Regions from separate parts of the Pseudomonas sp. CAU 1711 genome, predicted to be linked through region 2. Evidence: predicted binding sites of a transcription regulator. Region 2 holds the regulator's gene; the other holds the start of a gene.
The links. Region 2 encodes sigma-54, which starts transcription at its own class of promoters, with help from an activator protein. Its sites were predicted from a motif close to ANTGGCATNNANNTTGCTNT; they were not measured.

Region 1: the regulator sigma-54 is predicted to act here: its motif matches at 2,440-2,459, upstream of glnK (P-II family nitrogen regulator).

What each region holds. Positions count from the first base shown of each region.
Region 1 covers NZ_JBDQQT010000013.1:21,295-28,709, forward strand. The annotation lists gene AAFN46_RS15360 (ammonium transporter) at 1-508, opposite strand, end outside; gene AAFN46_RS15365 (ammonium transporter) at 567-1,883, opposite strand; gene glnK (P-II family nitrogen regulator) at 1,917-2,255, opposite strand; gene AAFN46_RS15375 (accessory factor UbiK family protein) at 2,654-2,914, shown strand; gene AAFN46_RS15380 (YifB family Mg chelatase-like AAA ATPase) at 2,948-4,444, shown strand; gene betT (choline BCCT transporter BetT) at 4,567-6,531, shown strand; gene ggt (gamma-glutamyltransferase) at 6,562-7,415, opposite strand, start outside.
Region 2 covers NZ_JBDQQT010000001.1:350,383-357,797, forward strand. The annotation lists gene AAFN46_RS01500 (HPr family phosphocarrier protein) at 1-107, opposite strand, end outside; gene rapZ (RNase adapter RapZ) at 116-973, opposite strand; gene ptsN (PTS IIA-like nitrogen regulatory protein PtsN) at 991-1,455, opposite strand; gene raiA (ribosome-associated translation inhibitor RaiA) at 1,469-1,777, opposite strand; gene AAFN46_RS01520 (RNA polymerase factor sigma-54) at 1,933-3,435, opposite strand; gene lptB (LPS export ABC transporter ATP-binding protein) at 3,574-4,299, opposite strand; gene lptA (lipopolysaccharide transport periplasmic protein LptA) at 4,299-4,844, opposite strand; gene lptC (LPS export ABC transporter periplasmic protein LptC) at 4,831-5,397, opposite strand; gene AAFN46_RS01540 (HAD family hydrolase) at 5,407-5,931, opposite strand; gene AAFN46_RS01545 (KpsF/GutQ family sugar-phosphate isomerase) at 5,932-6,906, opposite strand; gene AAFN46_RS01550 (ABC transporter ATP-binding protein) at 7,153-7,415, shown strand, end outside.

The DNA of each region.
Region 1 (7,415 bases), on a different contig from region 2:
GGAAGCCGGCCGTGTTGAGGAAGCCCGAGCCCCACTTCCAGAAGCCCTGGATCGGGTAGATGAAACCGGTCATCACCACCGCGAAGGTGAGGAAGGCCCACAGCTTCATGCGCTCGGCCACGGCGCCGGAGACGATCGACATGCAGGTGGCGGCGAACACCACCTGGAAGAAGAAGTCGGAACGGGCCGAGTAGTAGGGCGCATCGTCACCGCCGGCGGTGACCGCCTCGACGGCGTTCTCGTCGCCCAGCAGGAAGCCCAGGCTCGGCAGGATGCCGCCTTCCGGGCTGGAGTACATGATGTGGTAGCCGATCAGCATGTACATCACGCTGGCCACCGCATAGAGCGCGATGTTCTTGGTGAGGATCTCGGTGGTGTTCTTGGCGCGCACCAGGCCGGATTCGAGCATGGCGAAGCCTGCCGCCATCCACATCACCAGCGCACCGCACATCAGGAAATAGAAGGTGTCGAAGCCGTACTGCAGCGCAGTCAATGCTGTGTTGTCCATGGTTTACCTCTGCTGTGTACCCAGGAGTACGGGGCGCGCAGGGCGCCCCGCAGCGGCCTTACAGGTTGTAGCCGCGCTCGTTGTGCTCGGCGAGGTCGAGGCCGACGGTCTCGGTCTCCTCGCTGACGCGCAGGCCCATGACCAGGTCCAGGACCTTGAGGATCACGAAGGTGACGACGGCGGTGTACAGCACGGTGATGGCAACACCCTCGATCTGTACCAGCACCTGGGCGCTGATGTCCTCGACGCTGCCGAAGCCGCCCAGGGCGGGTGCGGCGAACACGCCGGTGAGGATGGCGCCGACGATGCCGCCGATGCCGTGCACGCCGAAGGCGTCCAGCGAGTCGTCGTAGCCCAGCTTGCGCTTGAGGCTGGTGGCGCAGAAGAAGCAGATCACGCCGGCGGCCAGGCCGATCACCAGGGCGCCCATCGGGCCGGCGGTGCCGGCGGCCGGGGTGATGGCGACCAGACCGGCGACCACGCCGGAGGCGATGCCCAGGGCGCTCGGCTTACCATGGGTGATCCACTCGGCGAACATCCAGCCCAGGGCGGCGGCGGCGGTGGCGATCTGGGTCACCAGCATGGCCATGCCGGCGGTGCCGTTGGCGGCGATGGCGGAACCTGCGTTGAAGCCGAACCAGCCGACCCACAGCATGGCCGCGCCGACCAGGGTGTAGCCGAGGTTGTGCGGCGCCATGGCGGTGGTCGGGAAGCCCTTGCGCTTGCCCAGCACCAGACAGGCCACCAGGCCGGCGATACCGGCGTTGATGTGCACCACGGTGCCACCGGCGAAGTCGAGCACGCCGGCATCCCAGAGGAAGGCGCCGTCGCCGGACCAGACCATGTGGCAGATCGGCGCGTAGACCAGGGTGAACCACACGCCCATGAAGATCAGCATGGCGGAGAACTTCATGCGCTCGGCGAAGGCGCCGACGATCAGCGCCGGAGTGATGATGGCGAAGGTCATCTGGAAGACGATGAACACGCTCTCCGGGAAGGCGCCGACCAGGCTATCGACGGTCAGGCCGCTGAGGAAGGCCTTGTTCAGGCCGCCGACGAAGGAGTTGAAGTTGGTGACCCCCTGCTCCATGCCGGTGGTGTCGAAGGCCAGGCTGTAGCCGTAGATCACCCAGAGGATGCTGATCAGGCCGGTGATGGCGAAGCACTGCATCATCACCGACAGCACGTTCTTGGAACGCACCATGCCGCTGTAGAACAGGGCCAGGCCGGGGATGGTCATGAACAGCACCAGCGCGGTGGCAGTGAGCATCCAGGCGGTGTCGCCGCTGTTCAGCGTCGCTTCCTCGGCGAATGCCAGGCCCGGCATAAGCAGAGACAAAAGGGCTCCTAGCCCTGCGAATTTTCGCAGAGTCATGTTTATTCTCCTGGGGCGTGTGGGTTCTGAGGCTTAAACTGCGTCGGTGCCGGTTTCGCCGGTACGGATGCGGATGGCCTGTTCCAGGTTGACCACGAAGATCTTGCCGTCACCGATCTTGCCGGTGTTGGCAGCCTTGGTGATGGCTTCGATCACGCGATCCAGTTGATCGTCGGCGATGGCCACGTCGATCTTCACCTTGGGCAGGAAGTCGACGACGTACTCGGCGCCGCGGTACAGCTCGGTGTGACCCTTCTGCCGGCCGAAGCCTTTGACTTCGGTGACGGTGATGCCCTGCACGCCGATCTCGGACAGCGATTCGCGCACATCGTCCAGCTTGAACGGCTTGATGATGGCAGTGACTAGCTTCATGAAACTCTCTCCCGTATTGGTGGACTCGCCCCAGGAAAACGAACCCGGCTCAAGTCTAAGCGCAGTGCCTGGCTTTTGAAACGCGCCGGCCACCGGGCCTGGCGTCTACCAACCGCATTCACCGAGACACTCCCCCGCCTCGGCTGCGCACCGGTACTGCATCGGTGCACGCGTCATAGGCTGTTAAGCAGAATCCTTGCCAGCTATGCCAAAAAGCCACTTTTTCAGAGGCTTAGCCGGCCGGGTCGGAGTGCGAGAGCGGTCGACCAGGCGGTCACTGCACAACAATGGTGCGCGACGGCCTGCGGCAGTGAGCGAAATTTGTGCATCGCCGTGGGCGCCACGGGCGGCGCGGCCTGCGTGCTACACTGAGCGCCGTTTGCCACTGGAAAGCCCCCATGCTGCCGCCCAAAGCTCTGCTCGACACCCTCGCCGGCCACGCCGCCCGCCTGTTCAGCGGCGATACCCCGTTGCCGCGCAGTGAGTTCGAGGCCCAGTTCAAGGCCCTGCTGCAGAGCGCCTTCACCAAGCTGGACCTGGTCAGCCGCGAGGAGTTCGACAGCCAGATGGCCGTGCTGGCCCGTACCCGCGCCCGCCTGGAGGCCCTCGAAGCCAAGTTGGCGGCGCTGGAGGCGCAACAGAAACCACCCGCCGAATAAGCCCTCGGCGGGCATGCGATCAAGGAGCGATCCATGTCCCTGGCCATAGTCCACAGCCGTGCCCAGGTCGGCGTCGAGGCACCGGCGGTCACAGTCGAGGCGCACCTGGCCAACGGCCTGCCGGCGCTGACCCTGGTCGGCCTGCCGGAGGCCGCGGTCAAGGAGAGCAAGGACCGCGTGCGCAGCGCCATCCAGAACGCCGGCTTCGATTTCCCGCCCAGGCGCATCACCCTCAACCTGGCACCCGCCGATCTGCCCAAGGACGGCGGGCGCTTCGACCTGGCCATCGCCCTCGGTGTGCTGGCCGCCAGCGGCCAGGTCCCGGCCGAGGGCCTGAAGCGGCTGGAGTGCCTGGGCGAGCTGGCCCTATCCGGCGAGTTGCGCCCGGTGCAAGGCGTGCTGCCGGCGGCCCTGGCCGCGCGCGCCGCCGGGCGCACCCTTCTGGTGCCGCGCGCCAATGCCGAGGAGGCCAGCCTGGCCTCGGGCCTGACGGTGCTGGCCGCCGAACACCTGCTGCAGGTCGCCGCCCACCTCAACGGCCAGGCCGTGCTGGCGCCCTACCAGGCCAGCGGCCTGCTGCTGCAGGCCGCGAGCTACCCCGATCTGGCCGAGGTGCAGGGCCAGCTAGCGGCCAAGCGCGCCCTGCTGATCGCCGCCAGCGGCGGCCACAACCTGCTGTTCTCGGGCCCGCCCGGCACCGGCAAGACCCTGCTGGCCAGCCGCCTGCCCGGCCTGCTGCCGCCACTGTCCGAGGACGAGGCGCTGGAAGTGGCGGCCATCCACTCGGTGGCCAGCCAGGCGCCACTGGCCGCCTGGCCGCAGCGCCCCTTCCGCCAGCCCCATCACAGTGCATCCGGCCCGGCGCTGGTCGGCGGCGGCAGTCGCCCGCAGCCGGGCGAGATCAGCCTGGCGCATATGGGCGTGCTGTTTCTCGACGAGCTGCCGGAGTTCGACCGCAAGGTCTTGGAGGTGCTGCGCGAGCCGCTGGAGTCGGGCCAGATAGTGATTGCCCGCGCGCGCGACAAGGTGCGCTTCCCGGCGCGCTTCCAGCTGGTGGCGGCGATGAATCCCTGCCCCTGCGGTTACCTGGGCGACCCCGGTGGGCGCTGCCGCTGCACCCCGGAACAGGTGCAGCGCTACCGCGCCAAGCTGTCCGGGCCGCTGCTCGACCGCATCGACCTGCACCTGACGGTGGCGCGGGAAAGCACCAGCCTGCTGGCCGCCCCCCAGGGCGGCGAGAGCAGCGCCCAGGCGGCCACCCAGGTGGCCCGCGCCCGTCAGCGTCAGCTCCAGCGCCAGGGCTGCGCCAACGCCCTGCTCGACCTGCCGGGCCTGCGCCGTCACTGCCGGCTGGGCGAGGCCGACCGGCTCTGGCTGGAACAGGCCTGCGAACGCCTCAAGCTGTCGCTGCGCGCCGCCCACCGCTTGCTCAAGGTGGCACGCACCCTGGCCGACCTGGAAGAACGCGACGACATCCAGCGCGCGCATCTGGCCGAGGCCCTGCAGTATCGGCCGAGCGGCGAAAGCTGAAGCGGTCAATCCGGCAAAATTATCGAATGCAGTGATTCAAGAGAGTGAAACTATCACCCTGTGCTAGAATGGCTAGCCTTCCGCCCTTGGCGGCCCATCCGATCATAAGGAGAGCTAGCTCAATGGAGGCACAGACGTCTTCAATCAATCGGCCGGTATTCTTCGGCTCCGCCTTTCTCATCCTCGCCCTGGTGCTCTACAGCGTGCTGCTGCCCGAGCATGCGCAGAGCCAGTTCGCCCAGCTGCAGAGCTGGATAGTCGACAAGGCCAGCTGGTTCTACGTCCTCACCGTCGCGCTGATCCTGATCTGCTGCGTGTTCCTCGCCGTCAGCCGCTACGGCGACCTCAAGCTAGGCCCCGACCACAGCCAGCCCGAATACCGCAACGCCACCTGGTTCGCCATGCTGTTCTCCGCCGGCATGGGCATCGGCCTGATGTTCTTCGGCGTGGCCGAGCCGCTGATGCACTTCACCGCGCCGCCGGTGGGCGAGGCCGGCACCGTGCAGGCCGCACGCGAGGCGATGAAGCTGACCTTCTTCCACTGGGGCCTGCACGCCTGGGCGATCTACGCCATAGTCGCGCTGATCCTGGCGTTCTTCTGCTTCCGCCATAACCTGCCGCTGACCCTGCGCTCGGCGCTCTACCCGCTGATCGGCGAGCGCATCCACGGCCCCATCGGCCACGCGGTGGATACCTTCGCCATCATCGGCACGGTGTTCGGCGTGGCCACCTCGCTGGGCTACGGCGTGCTGCAGATCAACAGCGGCCTGCACCATCTGTTCGGCCTGCCGGTCGGCACCGGCGTGCAGATCGGCCTGATCGCCGCCATCTGCTTTCTCGCCACCCTGTCGGTGGCCAGCGGCCTGAACAAGGGCATCCGCATCCTCTCGGAGATCAACCTGTGCCTGGCCGTGCTGCTCCTGCTGTTCGTCCTGGCGCTGGGCCCGACCGTGTTCCTGCTCAAGACCTTCGTGCAGAACAGCGGCGCCTACCTGTCCGAGATCGTCAGCAAGACCTTCAATCTCTACGCCTATCAGCCGACCGACTGGATCGGCGGCTGGACCCTGTTGTACTGGGGCTGGTGGCTGTCCTGGTCGCCCTTCGTCGGCCTGTTCATCGCGCGCATCTCGCGCGGTCGCACCATCCGCGAGTTCATCTCGGGCGTGCTGTTCGTGCCGGCCGGCTTCACCCTGCTGTGGATGACGGTGTTCGGCGACAGCGCCATTCATCTGGTGCTGACCGAGGGCCTGCAGAGCCTGGCCGACACGGTCAACGCCGACAGCTCGCTGGCGCTGTTCGCCTTCCTCGAGCAGTTCCCGCTGAGCAGCCTGCTGTCACTGATCGCGGTGGCCATGGTGGTGGTGTTCTTCGTCACCTCGGCCGACTCCGGCGCCCTGGTGGTGGACATGCTGGCCTCCGGCGGCAAGGCCAACACGCCGCTGTGGCAGCGCCTGTTCTGGTCGGTGCTGATCGGCGTGGTGGCCATCGCCCTGCTCCTGGCCGACGGCCTCAAGGCGCTGCAGACCGCCACCATCGCCAGCGCCTTGCCCTTCTCCATCGTCCTGCTGGTAGCCATCTGGGGCCTGCTGCGCGCCCTGAAGCTGGACGCCACCAAACGCAGCGTGCGCTACCAGGCCCTGCCGCAGACCTCCAGCCACCTGCGTCCGCACGGCGGCTGGCAGCGGCGCCTGCACACCCTGGTGAGCTTCCCCGACCTGAGCGAGGCCCGCCGCTTCATCGAGGAGACGGCGCGCGGCGCCATCGAGTCGGTGGCCGAGGAGCTGCGCAAGCGTGGCCTGGATGCACGCAGCGAGCGCAGCGGCGAAGACCGGGTGCGCCTGGTGGTGGCCCACGGCGCCGAGACCGACTTCCTCTACGAAGTGCGCCCGCGCGCCTTCAACCGGCCCAACTTCGTGCTCCTGGAAGAGGCCGACGCCGATGAGGAGCAGCACTATTACCGCGCCGAAGTGCACCTGCTGGAGGGCGGCCAGGACTACGACCTGATGGGCTGGAGCCTGGACGACGTGATCGGCGACATCCTCGACCAGTACGAGAAGCACATGCACTACCTGCATCTGGTGCGCTGAAACGGCCAGGACGTACCCGGTGCGCTCGCCTCACGGCCAGTAGCCCGCGCGGCCCACGCCGCGCGGGTCGCTGGCGGCTTCCACCTGGCCGTTGTCCTTGCGCCATAGCAGCACCTGCTGGTTGCCGTAGCGGCGCTCCACCTCCTTGAGCTTGTAACCGCGCATCTCCAGGCTTTGCCGTTGGCTGGCGCTGAAGGCATCCGGTTCGTGCTCGACCAGATCGGGCAGGTATTGCTGGTGATAGCGCGCGGTGGCCGGCCACTGGGCCACCGGCTTGCCGTCCAGGTAGTCGAGCACGGCCAGCAGCACCATGCTGGGGATGCGGCTGCCGCCCGGCGTGCCGAAGCTGGCCAGTTCCCGTTCGCTCTCGATAAAGGTCGGGCTCATCGACGACAGCGGCCGCTTGCCCGGGGCTATGGCGTTGGCGCGGCTGCCGGCCAGGCCGTAGACGTTGCTGCCCTGCGGGTCGGCGGCGAAGTCGTCCATCTCGTTGTTGAGCAGCACGCCGCTGCCGGCCGGAGTGAAGGCGGCGCCGAACGGCAGGTTGATCGACAAAGTGGCGGCCACCGCGTTGCCTTCGTCATCCAGCACGGTGAAGTGGGTGGTGTGGTCGCCCTCGCGCCAGCGCGGCGCCGGCGCCAGGCTGCTGCTGGGCGTGGCGGCGCTGAGCTGAATGGTCTTGGCCTGTTGCCGCAGATAGTCGGCGGCGAGCAACTGGGGCAGCGGGATATCCACCTGGTCCGGGTCGCCCAGCAGGCCGCGATCGCGATAGGCGCGGCGCAGTGCTTCGATCACGTAGTGGCTGCGCTGCACGGCGCCGGCCTCCTGCCAGGGCAGCTGCTGCAGCATGCCCAGGCTCTGCGCCAGGATCACCCCGCCGGCCG
Region 2 (7,415 bases):
CCGACCCGCACCTGGCAGGGGAAACCGTTGGCCACGCCGACGAACTTGGCGGCGGCGCGGGCGTGCAGGCCGAGCTTGTTGCTGATGGTGATCTCGCGGGAGGGCATTGCGGTCCTTAGCCGAGGTCGCGGTGGCGCACCTGGACGTTCTTCAATACGGGTTTGAGGGCCTGGCCCAGGCGATTGGCCAGATACACCGAGCGGTGGTGTCCGCCGGTGCAGCCGATGGCGATGGTCACGTAGGAACGGTTGCTGGCGGCGAAGCGCGGCAGCCATTTGTTCAGGTAGCCGAGGATGTCCTGGTACATCTCCTCCACGTCCGGCTGCGCCGCCAGGTAGTTGGCCACCGGCGCCTCCAGGCCGGACATGTCGCGCAGGTCCGGCTTCCAGTAGGGGTTGGGCAGGCAGCGCACGTCGAACACCAGGTCGGCGTCGACCGGCATGCCGCGCTTGAAGCCGAAGGACTCGACCAGGAAGGCGGTGCCCGGTGCCGGCTGGTTGAGCAGGCGCAGCTTGAGGCTGTCGCGCAGCTGGTAGAGGTTGAGATGGGTGGTGTCGATCTTCAGATCGCACAGGTCGACTATCGGCGCCAGCAGCGCGGCCTCGTCGCGGATGGCCTCGGCCAGCGAGCGGTTCTCGTTGGTCAGCGGGTGGCGCCGGCGGGTCTCGGAGAAGCGCTTGAGCAGGGTTTCCTCGTCGGCGTCGAGGAACAGCACGTCGCACTGGATATGGCGGCCCCGCACCTCGGCCAGCAGTTCGGGGAAGCGCTGCAGCTGGCTGGGCAGGTTGCGCGCGTCCACCGACACGGCGACCTGCGGATGCAGCAGCTCGGTCTGCAGCAGGGCGCGTTCGGCCAGGTCCGGCAGCAGGCTGGCCGGCAGGTTGTCGATGCAGTAGAAGCCGTTGTCTTCCAGCACGTCGAGGGCGGTGCTCTTACCCGAGCCGGAGCGGCCGCTGACGATGATCAGGCGCATGGCTGGGACCCCTGGGCTCAGTGCCCGCTCTGCACGTCGACCACGACCTGGTACAGGCTCTCGTTGCTCTGGGCCTGGCGCAGGCGTTCGCGCACCTCGGTGCGGTCGAGCATGCTGGCGATCTGCCGCAGCAGCTCCAGGTGTTCGTCGGTGGCCGCCTCCGGCACCAGCAGGACGAACAGCAGGTCCACCGGGGCGCCGTCGATGGCGTCGAAGTCCACGGCGGTGTCCAGGTGCAGCACGGCGCTGATCGGCGCCTGGCAGCCGGGCAGGCGGCAGTGGGGAATGGCGATGCCGTTGCCGAAGCCGGTGGAACCGAGCTTCTCGCGGGCGATCAGGTTTTCGAAGATGTCCTGGCCGTCCAGATCGGGAAGATCGCGGGCGACCAGGTTGGCGATCTGTTCGAGTACGCGTTTTTTGCTGCCTCCCGGCACGTTCACCAGGGAACGCGCGGGAGTCAGAATGGTTTCGAGTCGAATCATGGGGTGGGGGGTGTCAGCGAGCCGTGGCGCCTTGCAGGCGGTTCAGCTGCTTTTCCTTGTGCTTGATCAGTTGACGGTCGAGTTTGTCGGCCAGCAGGTCGATGGCGGCGTACATGTCTTCGTGTTCGGCGTTGGCGACCACTTCACCGCCGGCGATGTGCAGGGTGGCTTCGATCTTCTGCTTGAGCTTCTCGACCTCCATGATGACCTGCACATTGGTGATTCTGTCGAAGTGGCGCTCCAGTCGGCTGAGTTTTTCACCGACATAGTCGCGCAGGGCGTCGGTCACATCCAGTTGATGTCCACTGATGTTGACTTGCATAACGCATCTCCTTGTTGCCTTGTGTAAGAGACAGGCTATCGGGCCTGCCGCCGTAACACGTTGGCTGGGAGGGCTGTGCACTGCGGGCCGTGGTTCCCCCGACAGGGTATCCGGCGCTCGATGCTGTGGTGCAGAAGTCTCCCCCTCAGGGCCGCTTACATCAGTCGCTTGCGTTCGCTGGACGGCGCTATGCCGAGGGATTCGCGGTACTTGGCGACGGTGCGGCGGGCTACCTGAATGCCCTGTGCCTCCAGTAAACCAGCGATCTTGCTGTCGCTCAACGGCTTTTTCGCGTTTTCCGCGGCCACCAGCTTCTTGATGATGGCGCGGATCGCGGTGGAGGAGCATTCGCCGCCCTCGGCGGTGCTGACGTGGCTGGAGAAGAAGTACTTCAGTTCGTAGATGCCGCGCGGGGTGTGCATGAACTTCTGCGTGGTGACCCGCGAGATGGTCGACTCGTGCATGCCCACCGCCTCGGCGATGTCGTGCAGGACCAGCGGCTTCATGGCCTCGTCGCCGTAGTCGAGGAAGCCGCGCTGGTGCTCGACTATCTGGGTGGCGACCTTCATCAGGGTCTCGTTGCGGCTCTGCAGGCTCTTGATGAACCAGCGCGCCTCCTGCAGCTGGTTACGCATGAAGGTGTTGTCGGCGCTGGAGTCGGCGCGGCGCACGAAGCCGGCGTACTGCGGATTGACCCGCAGGCGCGGCACCGCCTCCTGGTTGAGCTCCACCAGCCAGCGGTCGTTGTGCTTGCGCACTATGACGTCCGGCACCACGTATTCCGGCTCGCTGGCCTCGATCTGCGAGCCCGGGCGCGGATTGAGACTCTGGATCAGCTCGATGATCTGCTTGAGCTCGTCCTCCTTGAGCTTCATGCGCCGCATCAGCTGGGCGTAGTCGCGGCCGCCGAGCAGATCGAGGTGATCGCCGGCCAGGCGCTGGGCCTCGGCCAGCCAGGGCGTGCCGGGCGGCAGCTGGCGCAGCTGCAGCAGCAGGCATTCGCGCAGGTCGCGGGCGCCGACGCCGGCCGGCTCGAAGTGCTGCAGGCGGTGCAGCACGGCCTCGACCTCGTCGGCCTCGACCTCCAGTTCCGGGTCGAAGGACTCGACTATCTCGTCGATGCTCTCCTCCAGGTAGCCCTGGTCGTTGATGCAGTCGATGAGGGTGACGCCGATCAGTTTGTCCTTGTCGGACATCGGCACCAGGTTGAGCTGCCACAGCAGGTGGCTCTGCAGGCTCTCGCCGGCGGAGGTGCGGGTGGTGAAGTCCCACTCGTCGTCGTCGTTGCTCGGCAGGCTGCTGGCGCTGGTCTGGTAGACGTCTTCCCAGGCGGTGTCGACCGGCAGTTCGCTGGGGATGCGGTCGTGCCACTCGCCGTCCTCGGCGCTCTCGCTGTTGTTTACCGCGACGGTGCTGTCCTGAAAGCTGGAGCTGTCCTGCTGCGCCTGGGTGTTCTGCTCGGCGCCGTCGGCCATGGGGTCTGAGTTGTCGAAGTCCTCGCCGTCTTCCTGGCGTTCGAGCATGGGGTTGGATTCCAGGGCCTCCTGGATTTCCTGTTGCAGGTCCAGGGTGGAGAGCTGGAGTAGACGGATGGCCTGTTGCAGCTGCGGAGTCATCGTCAGCTGCTGGCCCATCTTGAGGACTAGCGACGGTTTCATGGTGTGGGGCTGGGTACCTTGTTCACTTGCCGGCGCGTGGCGCCATCCACTGCAGGGCGCCGGGGCGCCCTAGTAAGCAAATTATATGCCCGACCTTGAAGGATTCCAGTCCTTTGCGCAAGCCCCTGGCGGGGCTGCTCACAGGCGGAATTCGTGACCCAGATAGACTTCCTTGACCAGCTGGTTGGCCAGGATGGCCTCGGCGTCGCCCTCGGCGATCAGCTGGCCATCGTTGACTATGTAGGCGATCTCGCAGATGTCCAGGGTCTCGCGCACGTTGTGATCGGTGATCAGCACGCCGATGCCCTTGGCCTTGAGGTGGTGGATGATCTGCTTGATGTCGCCGACCGAGATTGGGTCGACGCCGGCGAAGGGTTCGTCGAGCAGGATGAACTTGGGTTCGGTGGCCAGGGCGCGGGCGATTTCCACCCGGCGCCGCTCGCCGCCGGACAGGCTCATGCCCAGGCTGTCGCGGATATGGCTGATGTGGAATTCCTGCAGCAGGGCTTCCAGAGCCTGCTCGCGGCCGGCGCGGTCGAGGTCCTTGCGGGTCTCGAGGATGGCCATGATGTTGTCGGTCACCGACAGCTTGCGGAAGATCGAGGCTTCCTGCGGCAGGTAGCCGATGCCGGAGCGGGCACGTCCGTGCATGGGTTGGTGGCTGAGGTCGCGGTTGTCGATCAGCACGCGGCCCTGATCGGCCTGGACCAGGCCGACGATCATGTAGAAGCAGGTGGTCTTGCCGGCGCCGTTGGGGCCGAGCAGGCCGACGATCTGGCCGCTGTCGATGGATAGGCTGACATCGCGGACCACCTGGCGGCCCTTGTAGCTCTTGGCCAGGTGCTGGGCTTTGAGGGTGGCCATTACTGCTGCTGCTCTTGCTGGGCGTTCTTCTTGCGCGGCTGCAGGATCATGTCGATGCGCGGGCGCGGCACCGAGACGTTGCTGCCCGTGGCGCGGCCGGCGTTGACGATCTGGCGCTGGGTGTCGTAGACGATCTTCTCGCCTTCGAAGACGTTGCCCTGCTGGATCACCTTGGCCTGGTCGATCAGTACGATGCGCTCGTTGGCGGCGAAGTACTGAATGGTCAGGCCGTAGGCCTTGACCACCTCCTTGTCCTCGGCAGGCTTCTGCTCGTAGTAGGCGGGCTTGCCCACCGAAGTGAAGACCTCGATCTCGCCGTTGGCGTCCTGGGTGATGGTCACCGTGTCGCCGGTGATCTTCAGGGTGCCCTGGGTGATCACCACGCCGCCGCGGTAGACGGCCACGCCCTGCTTGTCGTCCAGTTCGGCGCTGTCGGCCTGAACGCGGATCGGCTGCTCGCGGTCGCTGGGCAGGGCCCAGGCGCTGGCGCTTCCGAGCGCGGCACCCAGGCAGAGCAGTAGGGGGAAGGTTTTAACGAACCTCATGCTGGCCTCTTACCTTGGACAGCAAGTGGATCTTGCCGTCGTTCATGTACGCTTTCATTCCCTGGGCCGTGGTCACCCCATTGGCGGCCTCGATTCTAACGGCTTGCTGGGTCTGCGCATATTCCTCGTCGGGGAATACGGTGACTCGGCTGCTGGTGATCACGGTAGGGCGGTTCTTGGCATCGGTGCGAGCGATGCGCACGTTGTCGATCAGCTCGACTTCCTTGCCTTGCGGGGCGACTTCGCCCCTGTCGCTGCGGACATGCCAGGGGTACTGGCTGCCGCGGTAGAGCTGCAGGTCGGGCTTGTCCACCAGGGTCGCGTCGCTGGCCTTGAGGTGCTCCAGCTTCTCGGCGGTCATCTCGTAGTGCAGCTGGCCGTCTTCCTGAAATTGCAGGGTGTGGGCGCCGACCACATAGAAATCGATGGCGTTGTCGGTGGTCGCGGGCTTCCTCTCCATAAAGCTTTCCGGGCGAACGTTCCAGTAGCCGAGGGCGCCGACCAGGGCCACCAGCAGGGTGCCGAATAGATAGGTGCGCAGTTTGCCGTTCATGGGGCGTTCCTAGAGGTAGGCGGCCTGGGCGGCTTCGAGCGTGCCCTGGGCGCGCATGATCAGTTCGCAGAACTCGCGGGCGGCACCCTCGCCGCCGCGGGCGACGGTCACGCCATGGGCGTGCTGGCGGACGAAGGCGTCGGCGCTGGCCACCGCCATGCCCAGGCCGACGCGACGGATCACCGGCAGGTCGGGCAGGTCGTCGCCCAGATAGGCGACCTGTTCATAGTTCAGGCCCAGCTCGCCGAGCAGCTCGTCCAGTACTACCAGCTTGTCCTCGCGGCCCTGGTACAGGTGCTGGATGCCCAGGTTCTGCGCGCGGCGCTCGACCACCGGAGTCTTGCGCCCGCTGATGATGGCGGTGCGCACCCCGGAGCCGATCAGCATCTTGATGCCGTGGCCGTCCAGAGTGTTGAAGGTCTTGAATTCGCTGCCGTCGACGAGAAAGTACAGCTTGCCGTCGGTCAGCACGCCATCCACGTCGAAGATGGCCAGTTTCACGCCCTTGGCGCGTTGCAACAGGTCTGCGCTCATTTACAGCACTCCGGCGCGCAGCAGGTCGTGCATGTTGAGGGCGCCGATCGGTCGGTCCTCGTCATCCACCACCACCAGCGCGTTGATCTTGTGGTCTTCCATGATTTTCAGCGCCTCGGCGGCGAGCATCTCGGCGCGGGCGGTCTTGCCGTGGGCGGTCATCACCTGGTCGATGCTGGCCTCGCGCACGTCGATGCCCTTGTCCAGGGTGCGGCGCAGGTCGCCGTCGGTGAAGATGCCGGCCAGCTTGCCGTCGGCCTCGACTATCACGGTCATGCCCAGGCCCTTGCGGGTCATTTCCAGCAGCGCCTCGCGCAGTGGGGTGCCGCGCGCGACCAGGGGCAGGCGCTCGCCGGCATGCATCACGTTCTCCACCTTGAGCAGCAGACGGCGGCCGAGGGCGCCGCCCGGATGGGAGAAGGCGAAGTCTTCGGCGGTGAAGCCGCGGGCTTCCAGCAGGGCGATGGCCAGGGCGTCGCCGAGCACCAGGGATACGGTGGTGGAGGCGGTCGGCGCGAGGTTCAGCGGGCAGGCTTCCTGGGCCACGCGGGCGTCCAGGTTGACTTCGGCGGCCTTGGCCAGTGGCGAGTCCGGGTTGCCGGTCATGCTGATCAGGGCGATGCCGAGGCGCTTGATCAGCGGCAGCAGGGTGACGATCTCGGCGGTGGAGCCGGAGTTGGACAGGGCCAGCACCACGTCGTCCTTGGTGATCATGCCCATGTCGCCATGGCTGGCCTCGGCCGGATGGACGAAGAAGGCCGGGGTGCCGGTGCTGGCCAGGGTGGCGGCGATCTTGTTGCCGATGTGCCCGGACTTGCCCATGCCGACCACCACCACGCGGCCCGTGCAGGCCAAGATCATCTCGCAGGCGCGCACGAAGTCGGCGTCGATGCGGCTCAGCAGGTCGTTCACGGCCTCGGTTTCGAGGCGGATGGTGCGCTGTGCGGACTGGATCAGGTCGCTGGTCTGGCTCATGGATGTACGGCGAGGCTCGGCATAAAAGATGTGGAGTATAACGATAACTGCGTCCGGCCTCACCTGGCTTGCTGCGTGCGCCGTGCATCTTGTGACCGATTGTTATGAAAAAGTTGCAGCCTGTTGGGCTGCAGGCCCCGCCGATGCTATATTCCGCGCCCTGTTTGGCCTGACCCCGGCGCCAGGTATCCCCGCCGCGGGATGGCGCGTCTGATCCCAGGAAGGGCCATGTAACAAGGAGTTTGGATGAGCGCCGAGAATGCCTATGCCGTCGAATTGAAGGGCCTGACCTTCAAGCGTGGCTCGCGCAACATCTTCGACAATGTGGATATCCGCATCCCGCGCGGCAAGGTCACCGGCATCATGGGACCGTCCGGCTGCGGCAAGACCACCCTGCTGCGCCTGATCGCCGCCCAGCTCAGGCCGGCCAGCGGCGAAGTGTGGGTCAACGGGCAGAATCTGCCGAGCCTGTCGCGCGCCGACCTGTTCGACATGCGCAAGCAGTTCGG